2 regions of the Nocardioides sp. Z22_16 genome follow, and region 1 is predicted to be linked to the other one. Evidence: riboswitches for the same ligand, from Rfam matches in the RefSeq annotation. Region 1 holds a riboswitch; the other holds the start of a gene.
The links. Region 1 has a riboswitch for thiamine pyrophosphate ahead of AC3X7R_RS12105 (thiamine ABC transporter substrate-binding protein). Riboswitches for the same ligand answer to the same signal wherever they lie in the genome.

Region 1 (6,358 bases):
GATGCCCTGGTGGGGGACCCACGGCTGCGACCGGGTGGGCGGGTAGATCTCGACTCGGTCGAGCACCGTGCTCCAGTCCGGGTCGATCTCGACCCGGGCCGCCACGAGCGCCCCGGCCAGTGACTCCTCCAGGATCCAGAGGTGCTCGAACTCCCGGCGGGTGTCGGACCACAGCGAGGTCCAGCTGCGACGCTGGGCGTAGGGGGAGCCGTGGACCTTGGCCTTCACCTGGTTGAGGGCGAGCTCGAACCGCCGGCTCTGCTGGACGAAGATGCGCGCCAGGTCGTGACCCTGGGTCAGCTTGTGGCGGACCGCGGGCACCAGGACGGCGAGGACGGCCGCGTTGTGCCGCGAGATCGCGGTGAGGAAGACGTCGATCGCCGGGTAGCCGTCCCGGGGATCCGTCGCGCTGTGGGCGACCTCCGCCCGGGCCAGCCGGTCCTCCAGGACGCGGTGGCTCTCACGGAGGTGGGGGAGGAGGGTGTCCATGGGAGGTCTTTTCTGTGACGACGGCCACAGGGGTTTCCTCAAGTGTGCGTTGCGGGTGGGGAGAGGACAAGGCCGGCTGACTGCTCCGGGTGGCCCGCCACCCCACCGCCGCCGCGACGAGCGCCGCCACCGCCAGGAGTGAGAGGGTCGCCGGCACCACCGCGACCCCGAGCGTCGCCGCGAGCTCGCCGCTGCCCTCGTCCCCCCAGACCTGGCCCTCGGCGCTGCCCGAGCCGGAGAGCCGGGTGGCCAGGCCCAGGACCGGCAGCGCCACCGCCAGCAGCGCCAGCCAGCGCAGCAGGTCGCCCGGCACCCGACGCGCCTCGGTGGACGCGCGCACCACCCGGAGGGCGGAGACGGCCAGCACGACGACGGTGAGCGGGATCGCGGCCCACAGCCCCGGCTCGAGCTCGGTCCAGTGGCCGAGCCGCTCCTGGAAGACGCCGATGCCGACGTCGAGCTCGCCCGAGGCGGTGCCGGCGACGGTGCGCCCGGCCGGGCCGAGCGCCCCCAGTGCCACGACCGCATAGCCCCAGCTGGCGACCAGGGCCAGCACCAGCCCCACCCCGCTGGCGGCCTCGAGGTCGCCGGTGGGGGCCTCCTCGCCCCCGGCCAGCATCAGCAGGCCCGCCAGCCCGGCGAGCGGGAGGAGCAGCACGAACGTCACCACGCCCCGCAGCGGCGCCCGCAGCCGGTCGACCCACCGGCTGACGCCGGAGGACCACCCGTCGGGACGGAGCAGGGCGACGGCCGCCAGCACCGCGAAGGTGACGGTGAAGGCGCCCAGCGGGGCCTGCCACGCCACCACCCGCGCCTCGCCGGTGACCTGGTCGGCGTCGCGCGCGGTGATCCAGTCCAGCGCGACCAGGATGCCGCCGGAGTCGGTGCGGGAGAGGAGCGCCAGCACGAGCACCAGGGCCGCGAGCAGACAGGCGGCACGGGCTGCGTCGACCAGCGCGTCGAGACCACCGGCCGCCTGCCGCACGGCACGCCGGAAGGAGAGGGCGGCGGTGGTGAGCGCCAGCAGCGTCAGGGTCAGCGGCACGACGTGGGCACTGCCCTCGGCGGTGCCCCCGACCACCACGAAGCTGCCGCTCATCCGCCCCTCGACCCCGGCCCCGAAGGCCCCGGTGACCAGCGCGCCGGCCGTGGTGAGCAGCTGCTCCGTCGACATCGCCTCGGTGGCGAGCAGCCAGGCCAGCACCAGGGCGGCCGCGAGCGTCGCGGCCATCGTGGTCCCGGCCACCGTCGCGGCGCGGCGCCAGGAGGCGAGCTGGCCGGAGGGCGGTGGAGGCATGCCAGACAGGGTGCCCCACGGCCCTCGCCGGTGTCCCGGGGAAACCAGACCCTGAGACCCCTCGCCCCGTGGCGGGCGAGGCACGTCACCTACATTGGGCACAGTGCAGACCCCCGCCACGACCGCCACCGCCATCTCCCCGGACTCCGGGCAGCACTGGACCGCGGAGGGCGCGTGGCCAGTGGCGCCCGGCGTCTTCCGCATCCCGCTGCCGCTGCCCAGCGACGGCCTGCGCGCGGTCAACGTCTATGCCCTCGAGACGCCGGAGGGGCTGACCCTGGTCGACGGGGGCTGGGCCCTCGAGGCGTCGCGGGAGGTGCTGGACCGGTCGCTGGCCGTCCTCGACCGGACGGTCGCCGACATCGGCTCCTTCCTGGTCACCCACGTGCACCGCGACCACTACACCCAGGCCGTCGCGCTCCGCGCCGAGACGGGGGCGCGGGTCACCCTCGGGCTCGCCGAGAGGCCCGCGCTCGAGGCGATCCGGCAGGGCCTGCACCGCGACCCGCACGTGGCGCTGCTGGGGCGGGCCGGCGCCCACGACCTCGCCCGGCAGTGGGGCGACGTCGACACCGGAGCCACCGAGAACCTCTCCGTGTGGGCGGACCCCGACACCTGGTTGGACCGGGACCTGACGCTGACCGTCGGGGACCGCACGCTCGACGCGGTGCACACCCCCGGCCACACCCAGGGGCACTACGTCTTCGCCGAGCACCGGGCCGGGCTGCTCTTCGCCGGCGACCACGTGCTGCCCACCATCACCCCCTCCATCGGCTTCGAGGCGGTCCTGCCGGAGCAGCCGCTGGGCGACTTCCTCGCCTCCCTGGCCAAGGTGCGGGCGATGCCCGACCTGCGGCTGCTGCCCGCCCACGGCCCGGTGACGGACTCCACCCACGCCCGGGTCGAGGAGCTGCTCGCCCACCACGCGCACCGGCTGGAGCTCTGCCTGGCCGCCTTCGGGGGAAGCGCCCAGCCGTGCGAGCTCACGGCGTACGACGTCGCCCGGCAGCTGCCCTGGACCCGCCACGCCCACGCCTTCGCGACGCTGGACGTCTTCAACGCCTCCCTGGCCACCATGGAGACCCGGGCCCACCTGGAGCTGCTGGTGGCGCGCGGCGAGCTCGCCCGCGGCGAGGTGGACGGCACCGAGGTCTACCGCGGCTGAGCCCCGCTCAGGAAGGCGCACACCTGGGCCGTCGCCCGCCGGGCCTCGGGGACCAGCGGCAGCAGCGGATAGACGTGGAGCAGCCCCGGCTCCTCCACCGCGAGCAGGTCCCACTCGGCCTCCGCGCCCCGTCGCGCCAGCAGCCGGCAGCCGGGCGCCAGGGTGTCGCGGGTGCCGTACAGCAGCAGGGTGGGCGGCAGCTCCGCGAGCGAGCCGAGCGCCGGTGAGACCTCGGGCCGGGTGAGGTCCTCCTCGCCGCCCGCCCACCACCGGGCGTAGGCCGCGACCTTGCCCGCGAAGAGCCACGGGTCCTGCGCGGTGGCCCGGGCGGTCTCCTCCGGCGTGGTGCCGGCCAGGTCCACCCAGGGGGAGACGAGCACCAGCCGCGCGGCCCGTGGACCCCGGGCGTCGCGCATCGCCTGCGCCACCGCCAGCGCGTAGCCGCCGCCCGCGGAGTCCCCGCTCAGCACCAGCTCGCCCCCGCTCGCGGCAGCCTCGTCGGCCCAGCGCGTCACCAGCGCGACGGTCGCCGCGAAGGAGTCACGCCAGGTGTGCCCGGGCGCCAGCGGATAGTCCGGCAGCACCACCCGGGCCCCGGTCGCCGTGGCGACCCGGCAGACCCACCGCAGGTGGAAGGGGTCGAGCGGGTGCGCGTAGCCGCCCCCGTGCAGGTGAAGCACGGTGAGGCGGCCGGCAGCCGGACCGGGCCGGCGGGGCGTCAGCACCCAGCTCGGGTAGCCGGCCGAGTCGTCGCGCGTCACGGCGAACCGCCGCGCGAAACGCGGCACCAGGAAGGTGGGCAGGGCCGGCTCCCGGCCCCGGTAGCGCCGCTCGAGGCCGGCTCGCTCCCGCTCGGGGTCGACCAGCTCGCCGGTGCGGCGCACCCGCGGCAGCGCCCAGGCGACGAACCGGTGCCGGCGGCTGGGGCGCAGCCCGGGGCGGAAGAGCGCGGAGTCCGGGACGGAGGTCACCACCGCACCCTAGGCTCTGGCCACCATGACCGAGCCGTCCCGCACGCCCCCGTCCGCTCCCCGGGCGGTCGGAGCCGACCCGCTGGTGCTCTACCTGGCCGGATGGGGCCGCAGCGGCTCCACCCTGCTGGAGCGGCTGCTGGGGGAGATGGACGGGGTGACCCTCCTGGGGGAGGTGGTCCACCTCTGGGAGCGCGGCGTCCGCCGCGACGAGCTCTGCGCCTGCGGCGCGGCGTTCTCGGCCTGCCCGTTCTGGACCGCGGTGGGACAGCGGGCCTTCGGCGGCTGGGGGCAGGTCGACGTGGACCGGCTCGCCCACCTCAAGGAGGAGGTCGACCGGCAGCGCCGCCTGCCGCGCACCGTGCGCCGCACCCCGCCGCCCGCCACCCGCCGGGCGGTGCTGGAGTACGCCGGGCACTTCCGTGCCGTCTACGCCGCGGCCCGTGAGGTGGGCGGCGCCCGGGTCCTGGTGGACTCCAGCAAGGAGATCCCCACGGCGGTCACCCTCAGTCACCTGCCCGACCTGGACCTGCGCGCCCTGCACGTGGTCCGCGACCCGCGGGGGGTGGCGTACTCCTGGGCCAAGACCGTGGCCCGCCCGGAGGCGGGGGGCGAGCCGATGCCGCGCTTCTCGCCGGCCCGGAGCACGGCCCTGTGGGTCTCGGGCAACCTCACCGTGGCGGGGCTCTCGTGGCGGGGGACCCCGCTGGCCCGGCTGCGCTACGAGGACCTGGTCGCCGACCCGGCGGGGACGGTGGCCGCCGCCTGGCAGGCCCTGGAGCTGCCCGGCAGCCCGGCGCTGCCGATGCTCGGGCCGCACGAGGTCGAGCTCGGGCCCTGCCACTCGGTGGCGGGGAACCCGATGCGCTTCCGGACCGGGCGCACCGAGCTGCGGGCCGACGAGGAGTGGCGCCGCCGGATGCCGGCGCGGGACCGGCGGCTGGTGACCGCCCTGTCGTGGCCCCTGCTGCGACGTCTCGGCTACCGGTAGGGTGGCCGTACCAGACAGGGGAGCACCCGGCGTCGCGACGACGCTCATGTGCTGAGAGTGCGGACGAAGCCGCAGACCCTCCGAACCTGCACCGGTTAGCACCGGCGAAGGGAGTCAGAGAAGTGAAGTCCCATGCCCTCCTCGCGACCGTGGCGGTGCTCAGCGCGGTCACGGCCGGCTGCAGCGCCCTCGGTGACGACCGGGACGACGCGGCCGGGTCGGACGACCGCCGCAAGGTCATCCTGGTCACCCACGACTCCTTCCAGCTCCCCGAGGAGCTGGTCGAGGAGTTCCGCGAGCAGCACGACCTGGAGCTGATCGTCCGGGCCTCCGGCGACGCCGGCGCGCTGAGCGCCAAGCTCGGCCTGACCAAGGAGAACCCCACCGGGGACGCCGCCTTCGGCATCGACAACACCTTCGCCTCGCGGGTGCTAGCGGAGGGCGTCTTCGCCCCCTACGACCCGCCGCTCCCGGTCGGCGCGGAGAAGTACGACCTCCCCGAGGGCGCCGACCGGCTCACCCCCGTCGACGTGGGCCACGTCTGCGTCAACGTCGACGACACGTGGTTCGCCGAGCGCGGCGAGAAGCCGCCGCGGACGCTGCAGGAGCTGGCCCGGCCGGAGTACCGGGACCTGATGGTCGTCCCCGCGGCGTCGACCTCCTCGGTCGGGATGGCGTTCCTGCTCACCACGGTGGCCGCCTTCGGCGACGGGTGGCCCGACTACTGGCAGTCGCTGCTCGACAACGGCGTGAAGATCGTCGACGGGTGGAGCGACGCCTACTACACCGACTTCACCCAGGGCGGGGAGAACGGCAGCCGCCCGATCGTGCTCTCCTACGACTCCTCGCCGGCGTTCACCGTGCCCGAGGGGAAGAAGCGCTCCACGACCAGCGCGCTGCTCGACACCTGCTTCCGCCAGGTCGAGTACGCCGGCGTGCTGGAGGGGGCGGCCAACCCCGAGGGGGCGCAGGCGCTGGTGGAGTTCCTGGTGCAGCGGTCGGTGCAGGAGGCGCTGCCGGAGTCGATGTACGTCTTCCCGGTCGACAGGTCCGTCGAGCTGCCCGCCGCCTGGGCGGCCCACGCGGTCCAGCCCGAGGAGCCCTTCACCGTGGCGCCGGAGGAGATCGCGGCCAACCGGGAGCGCTGGCTCCAGGAGTGGACGGAGCTCACCACCCGGTGACCCGGCGGCTGCTGGCGCTCGCCGGGCTCTCCGCCGGGCCGCTGCTGGTGCTGGGCGTCTTCTTCGTGCTGCCCGTGACCGGCATGGTCGCCCGCGGGTTCTGGGTCGACGGCACCTTCGACCCAGGCGGGGTGCTCGAGGTGCTGCGCCGGCCCCGGGTGCTGCGGGTGCTCGCCTTCACGGTCGGTTCTGCGCTGGCCGGGACGCTCCTCTCGATGGTGCTGGGGCTGCCGGCGGCGTACGCCCTCAACCGGCTCGCGCTGC
Region 2 (6,358 bases), on a different contig from region 1:
ACCGACCCCATGATCGTGTTGGCGTTGATGAGCGTCTCGGTGGCGGTGAAGCGGGCCTCGCGCAGGTCGAGCACCACGGCACCCATCATGGAGAAGGCGGTGTGGGTCGACCCGATCTGCCACACGCCCTTCCGGTCGACCCCGGAGAGGACCGCCACCGAGCTGTGGTGGCTGACCGTGGCCGGGAGGCCGGCAGCCGGCCGCGGCACGGGCAGCGTCTGGCCCAGGGGCTGCAGGCTGGTCGGGGTCGCGCCCGGGAGGTCCGCGGTCAGCGGTACCAGGTCGGCGTAGACCTTGGCCCCGTAGGCGGCCTCCAGCCGCTCGTCCAGCTCGTCGAGGTCGAGCCGCCCCTCGGCCGCGGCCTCACGCAGTGCCTCCGCCACCCGGTGCCGGTCCTGGTCGGAGATGCGCAGGCGTGAGGGGTCGGGCTGGTCCATGGGCGTCAGCCTAGCGAGCGGCAGCGGCGGAGCCGACCGGCTCCTCCAGAACCAGGGACAGCCCGCCGTCGTGGTGGCAGCGCAGACGAGCTCACCGGTCGTCGCGGAACGAGGCGCCGGGCGCGGTGTGGGCCACCGGCCCCCGGCCGCGGCCGAGCCGCCAGGCGCGGCCGGCGACCAGTCGTCCGGCGGTGTACGCCGCGGCGCGGGCCGCCGCCTCGGCCAGGGGCATCCCGTGGGCGAGGTGGGCGGCCAGCGCGCTGCTGTGGGTGCAGCCGGTGCCGTGGTCGTTGCGGGTCTCCACGCGCGCGTGGGCGATCTCCACCTGCTCCCGGCCGGGCAGGGCCAGCAGGTCGCACCCGCTCTCCCCGCCGGTGACCAGGACGGGGTGGCCGCGCGCGGCGAGCAGCCCGGCCAGCTCCCCCTGCGTGCCCTGGCACCCGGCCAGGGCGGCGGCCTCGTCGGTGTTGGGGGTGGCCACGGTCGCCAACCCCAGCAGGTGGTCGCGGTAGGCGGCGACCACCTCCGCGTCCCCCAGCACCGCCCCGCTGGTGGCCACCAGCACCGGGTCCACCACCACGGGGATCCCGGCGCGCCCGACCCGCTCCGCGACCAGCCGGACCACCTCGGCACTGCCCAGCATCCCCGTCTTGACCGCGGCGACCGGCAGGTCGCCGAGGACGGCGTCGAGCTGCGCGGCCACCACCTCCAGCGGGACGGGGTGGACGGCGTGCACGCCCAGGGTGTCCTGCGCGGTCACGGCGGTGACCACGCACGCCCCGTGGGCGCCCAGGTGGCCGACGGCGGACAGGTCGGCCGCGATCCCCGCGGCCCCACCGGAGTCGGTGCCGGCGATCACGAGCACCACCGGCGGCGTCACGGCGCCACCTCCGCCAGCAGCAGGCCGACCACCGTGGCCGGGTCGGCGGCCCGCATCACCGCGCCCATCAGGGCGACCCCGTGGGCGCCGGCGGCCCGGGCGCGGGCACCGTCCCCGGGTCCCACCCCGCCCAGGGCGAGCACCGGCACCGGATGACCGGCGAAGGCAGAGACCGGCAGCGCCGGTCCGTACCCGGGCTTGCTGCCGGTGGCGGCGTACGGCGAGAGCGTCACCCAGGAGGCTCCCTCCTGCGCGGCGAGGGCCACGTCGTCGCGGGAGTGGCAGGAGCGTCCCCAGCACGAGGCCCCGGCGGGGACCGGCTGGGTGGCAGCCAGGTGGATCCCGTGGGCGGAGGGGTCGGGCAGCCGGGAGGAGAGGACCGCCAGCCCGGGCAGCGCGGCGAGCGCCGCCACCAGGGCCTGCCTCTCCCCAGCCGGCAGGTCGTGCTCGCGGACCACCACGGCGCGCAGACCGGCGGCGTGGCAGGCTGTCACGGCGGCCAGCAGGCCCCGCCCCAGCGGCAGCTGGGAGCGATCGGTGAGCAGCACCACCCGGGGCGGGAGCAGCTCGAGGTGGCGGGTCATCCGACCCGCCCCGCCACCGGGCTGGAGGCGCGGGCCGCCGCCCGGCGCGGGATCCTGCCGGCAGCCCGTGCCGTCCACCCCGCCACGACCGCGAGCCGCAGCGCCCGCGCCATCGCGGGCGGGTCCTCCGCCCGGGTCACCGCCGAGGCCGCGAGCACCGCGGCGCAGCCCAGCTCCATCGCGAGCGCCGCGTCGGAGGCGGTGCCGATCCCGGCGTCCAGCACGACCGGGACCGCGACCGCGCTCACCACGGCCTCCAGGGACCACGGGTCGAGGACGCCGCGACCCGACCCGATGGGCGAGCCCAGCGGCATCACCGCCGCACACCCGGCGTCGGCCAGCCGGCGGGCGAGCACCGGGTCGGGTGGGGCGTAGGGCAGCACCGTGAAACCCCTCGCCACCAGCGCCTCGGCGGCGTCGAGCAGCTCCACGGCGTCCGGCAGCAGCGACTCCTCGTCACCGATCACCTCGAGCTTGACCCAGTCGGTCTCCAGGGCCTCGCGGGCCAGCTCGGCGGTGAGCACCGCCTCCCGGGCGCTGGTGCAGCCGGCGGTGTTGGGGAGCAGCCTGACGCCGTGGGCGCGCAGGGTCGCGAGCAGGCTCCCCTCCCCGGTGCCCGGCATCCGCCGCATGCTGACGGTGACCAGGCCGGGGTCGGCCTCCCGCAGCACGTCGGGCAGCAGGGAGAGCCGGGGCAGCCCTCCGGTGCCGAGCAGGAGCCGCGAGGCCAGCGCTTCGCCCGCGACCACCAGCGGGGCGTCGACGCCGCTCATCCGCCCTGCACCGCCTGCACGACCTCGACCACGTCGCCCGGGCGCAGCGCGTGCCCGGCGTGGTCCGCGCGGGGCACCACCTGGCCGTTGACCGCGACGGCGCACCCGGTCTGCGGGGTGTCCTGGTGGCGCAGCAGGGCGGCCAGGTCCCCGTCGGGCACCTCGACCGGTCGTCCGTTGAGCACGATCCTCATGGGCTCCTCCTCGATGTCGCCCAGGACGGCGCCGACCCGTGCCGGCGCGGGTCCCAGGGCTGGTGGACGGTCCCCGACTCCAGGTGGTCGGCGACCAGGCGGGCGGTCAGCGGAGCGAGCAGCACCCCGTGGCGGTGGTGGCCCGCCGCCAGCACCACCCCCGGCAGGTGGGTGGGGCCGACCAGCGGCCGGTTGTCCCGGGTGCCGGGCCGGTCCCGGGCCACGGCCTCCGACCAGGTCGCCCGGTCGAGGGCCGGGAGCAGCGTCCGCGCCGCGTCGAGCAGCCGGTGCACCCCGCCCGCGGTCACCCGGGGGTCGCTCCCGTGCTCCTCCACCGTCGCGCCCACGATCACCTCGCCGTCCGGGCGGGGCACCAGGTAGACCGGCCGGCCCCGCACCACGCCGCGCACCACGTGGCGCGGCAGGTCGTCGTCCCAGCGCACCCGCAGCACCTCCCCGCGCACCCCGCGGACCAGACCGGCGAACGGCGCGGGCAGCCGCGACCCGGTCGCCACCACGACGGCGTCGTGACCCGGTCCGGGCGCGGGCTCCCGGTCGAGGTCCCAGGACCCCGGCTCCACCACGTCGCCCAGCCGGTCCCGGAGGGCCGCGACGACCGCGCGCGGGTCGACCGCGAGGTCGCCGGGCAGTCGGAAGCCGCCGGCGACCCGGGCCAGGCCGGGCTCCGCCCGCCTCAGCTCCCCCCTGTCCAGCGGCTCGACCCGCTCCCCCAGGCGCTCGAGCAGCTCGGCCTGCCGGGCGAGCTCTTGGAGGTCGCCCGCGTCGTGGCCCACCAGCAGCGTGCCCGCGGTCTGCAGCCGCAGCCCCAGCCGGTCCGCCAGCGCCGGCCAGAGACGGGCCGAGGCCCGGCCGGCGTCCAGCAGGTCGCTCTCCCCGTGCCAGGTCTCCCCCGCCGGGCAGAGCATCCCGGCGGCGGCATACGACGCCCCGCTGCCGGGCGACGGGTCCAGCACGGTGACCCGGTGACCGCGCCGTCGCAGCTCCTCGGCGCAGGCCAGGCCCACGATCCCGGCGCCGAGGACGCGCAACCGGAGGCTCACGCGACCGCCGCCACCAGCTCCTTCGCCGCCGACACCGGGTCTCGCGCGTTCCAGATCCCGGCGATCACCGCCACCCCGTGGGCCCCGGCCGAGCGCGCCAGCGCGGCGCGCTCGGCGTCCACCCCGCCGATCGCGACCAGCGGCAGCACCCCGGCCGCCCAGGTGAGGGCGAACGCACCGAGCGGGTCGGGCAGCCCGGTCTTGCTCGGGCTCGCCCAGACCGGCCCGAAGCCGGCGTAGGACGCCCCGGCCTCCGCGGCCCGGAGCACGTCGACACGACTCCGGCAGGTCGCGCCCACGACCAGGCCGGGGGCGACGCGGTGGACGGCGGCGACGGGCAGGTCGTCGGCACCGAGGTGGACCCCGTCGGCGCCGGCCGCGAGGGCCACGTCGAGGCGGTCGTCGACGACCACCTGGGCGCCCGCGGGGCGCACCGCACCCACCACCACCTGGGTGAGGGCGAGCACCTCACGGTCGGTGCCCGTCTTGTCGCGGACCTGGAAGCCGTCGACGCCCACCGCAGCGAGGTCGGGCAGCAGGGAGAGGTCGTCCCGGGGGGACACAAGGCAGAACAGACGAGGTAGCAACGCGACGCTCCTGACGCTTCCTTCGCCGGCATGACCCGGATCAGGTTCGACGGTCGGAGCGGCTCAGCTCCCTCTCAGCCCGCTGCCGCAGGCTCCCGTGGTGGACGTCAGCGACGATAACGAAGGCCCCGGGACCTGTCCAGGGTCTCCACCGCAGGGTGAGCTAGGCGGCCGCCTCGGCGAGCCGTCGCCGCACGGCGACTGCGGCGGTGCGCCCGGCCCGGCCGGCCCCGACGGTGCTCGCGGAGGGGCCGTAGCCGACCAGCTGCACCCGCGGATCGGCCACCGCCGTGGTCGCCCCCTGCACGTTGCCCGGCACGTGCTCCAGCGCGATCCCGCCCCGCGGCGAGCGCAGCCCGAGCGGCGCCAGGTGGTCCACGGCGGCGCGGAAGCCGGTGGCCCACAGGATCGCCCCCACCTCCTCGAAGGACGGCAGCCCGGACGGCGGCTCGGCCCATCGCACCCCCGCGGGCTCGATCGAGCTGAACATCGGCCGCCACCGGTAGGCACCTAGCTCTGCTGCGCGCTGCTCCTGGGGGCGCAGCATGAGTCCGGTGACGCCGACGACGCTGGTCGGCGGCAGGCCCTCGCGGACCCGCGCCTCCACCGCGGTGACCGCGGCCAGGCCGGCCTCGGCGTCGAAGCGGTCGTCGTCGCGCCAGAGCGGGGGGCGCCGGGTGACCCACAGGGTGTCGGTGACGAGGGCGAGCTCGCCGAGGTGCTGGACCGCCGAGGCGCCTCCCCCGACCACCAGGACGCGGGTGCCACGGAAGTGGTCGGGGCCCGGGTAGCGGGCGGTGTGCAGCTGCTCCCCGGCGAAGGAGGCGATGCCCGGGTAGGAGGGCACGAACGGACGGGTCCAGGTGCCGGTGGCGTTGACCAGGGTCCGGGTCCGCCACGTCTGCTCGCCCGCTGGGCCGCGGCCCCGCACGACGAGCAGGTCGCCCTCGCTCTCCACCCGGTCCACCCGCAGGGGTCGCACCACCGGGAGCCCGTGACGGCGCTCGTAGTCGGCGAAGTAGGCCGGGACCACCTGGTTGGCGGGCGACTCCGAGCGGGTCGGCGCGACGGCGTCCGGCAGGTTCGCCACCCCATGCACGTCGTCCATCGTGAGGGAGTCCCAGCGGTGCTGCCAGGCACCGCCGGGGGCGGTCGCGGCGTCGAGCACCACGTGCTCGATTCCGAGCCGGGAGAGGTGGAAGGAGGCCGCCAGGCCTGCCTGGCCGGCACCGATCACCACGGAGTCGAGGGGACGCACACCTCCTCCAACGCCGGAGGGTGCCGCTCTATTGCGTCAGGCCCCGACGACCAGCACCGGCGCCGGCGCCACGGCCAGGGTGACCCGGTCACCGGGGCGCAGGCCGGTGGCCTGCGCGCTGGCGAGCTGCGCGACCAGCTCGGGGCCGTCGGGCAGGGCGACGTGGACGCGCGTGACGGGGCCCAGGAATCCCACCGAGACCACGGTGGCGGTGCCCTCGGCGTCCGGGGTGAGCTCCAGAGACTCCGGGCGGACCAGCGCCAGTCCCTCGCCGGTGGCCGATCCCTCGAGGACCGGCACCCGCATGCCCAGCACGGTCGCGTGGCCGGACTCGACGGTCGCCGGGACCCGGTTGGAGAGACCGACGAACTCGCCGACGAAGGCGGTCGCGGGAGCGGAGTAGAGCTCGGCCGGCGGGGCGAGCTGCTCCAGCCGCCCGGCGTTCATCACCCCGACCCGGTCGGCGACGGCGAGCGCCTCCTCCTGGTCGTGGGTGACGAAGAGGGTGGTGGTGCCGACCTCGAGCTGCACCTTGCGGATCTCGTCGCGCAGCTGGACGCGGACCTTCGCGTCCAGCGCCGAGA

Region 2: another riboswitch for thiamine pyrophosphate. It lies ahead of AC3X7R_RS00705 (thiamine phosphate synthase); the one in region 1 lies ahead of AC3X7R_RS12105 (thiamine ABC transporter substrate-binding protein).

Annotation. Positions count from the first base shown of each region.
Region 1 covers NZ_JBYTTI010000003.1:765,532-771,889, forward strand. The annotation lists gene AC3X7R_RS12080 (hypothetical protein) at 1-489, opposite strand, end outside; gene AC3X7R_RS12085 (hypothetical protein) at 461-1,786, opposite strand; gene AC3X7R_RS12090 (MBL fold metallo-hydrolase) at 1,890-2,951, shown strand; gene AC3X7R_RS12095 (alpha/beta hydrolase) at 2,939-3,922, opposite strand; gene AC3X7R_RS12100 (sulfotransferase) at 3,948-4,913, shown strand; TPP riboswitch at 4,920-5,043, shown strand; gene AC3X7R_RS12105 (thiamine ABC transporter substrate-binding protein) at 5,036-6,094, shown strand; gene AC3X7R_RS12110 (ABC transporter permease) at 6,070-6,358, shown strand, end outside.
Region 2 covers NZ_JBYTTI010000001.1:141,696-148,053, forward strand. The annotation lists gene AC3X7R_RS00675 (DUF1707 SHOCT-like domain-containing protein) at 1-437, opposite strand, end outside; gene thiD (bifunctional hydroxymethylpyrimidine kinase/phosphomethylpyrimidine kinase) at 529-1,317, opposite strand; gene AC3X7R_RS00685 (thiamine phosphate synthase) at 1,314-1,901, opposite strand; gene AC3X7R_RS00690 (thiazole synthase) at 1,898-2,674, opposite strand; gene thiS (sulfur carrier protein ThiS) at 2,671-2,868, opposite strand; partial or broken gene AC3X7R_RS00700 (FAD-dependent oxidoreductase) at 3,000-3,911, opposite strand; gene AC3X7R_RS00705 (thiamine phosphate synthase) at 3,926-4,492, opposite strand; TPP riboswitch at 4,516-4,625, opposite strand; gene AC3X7R_RS00710 (NAD(P)-binding domain-containing protein) at 4,680-5,774, opposite strand; gene AC3X7R_RS00715 (ABC transporter ATP-binding protein) at 5,811-6,358, opposite strand, start outside.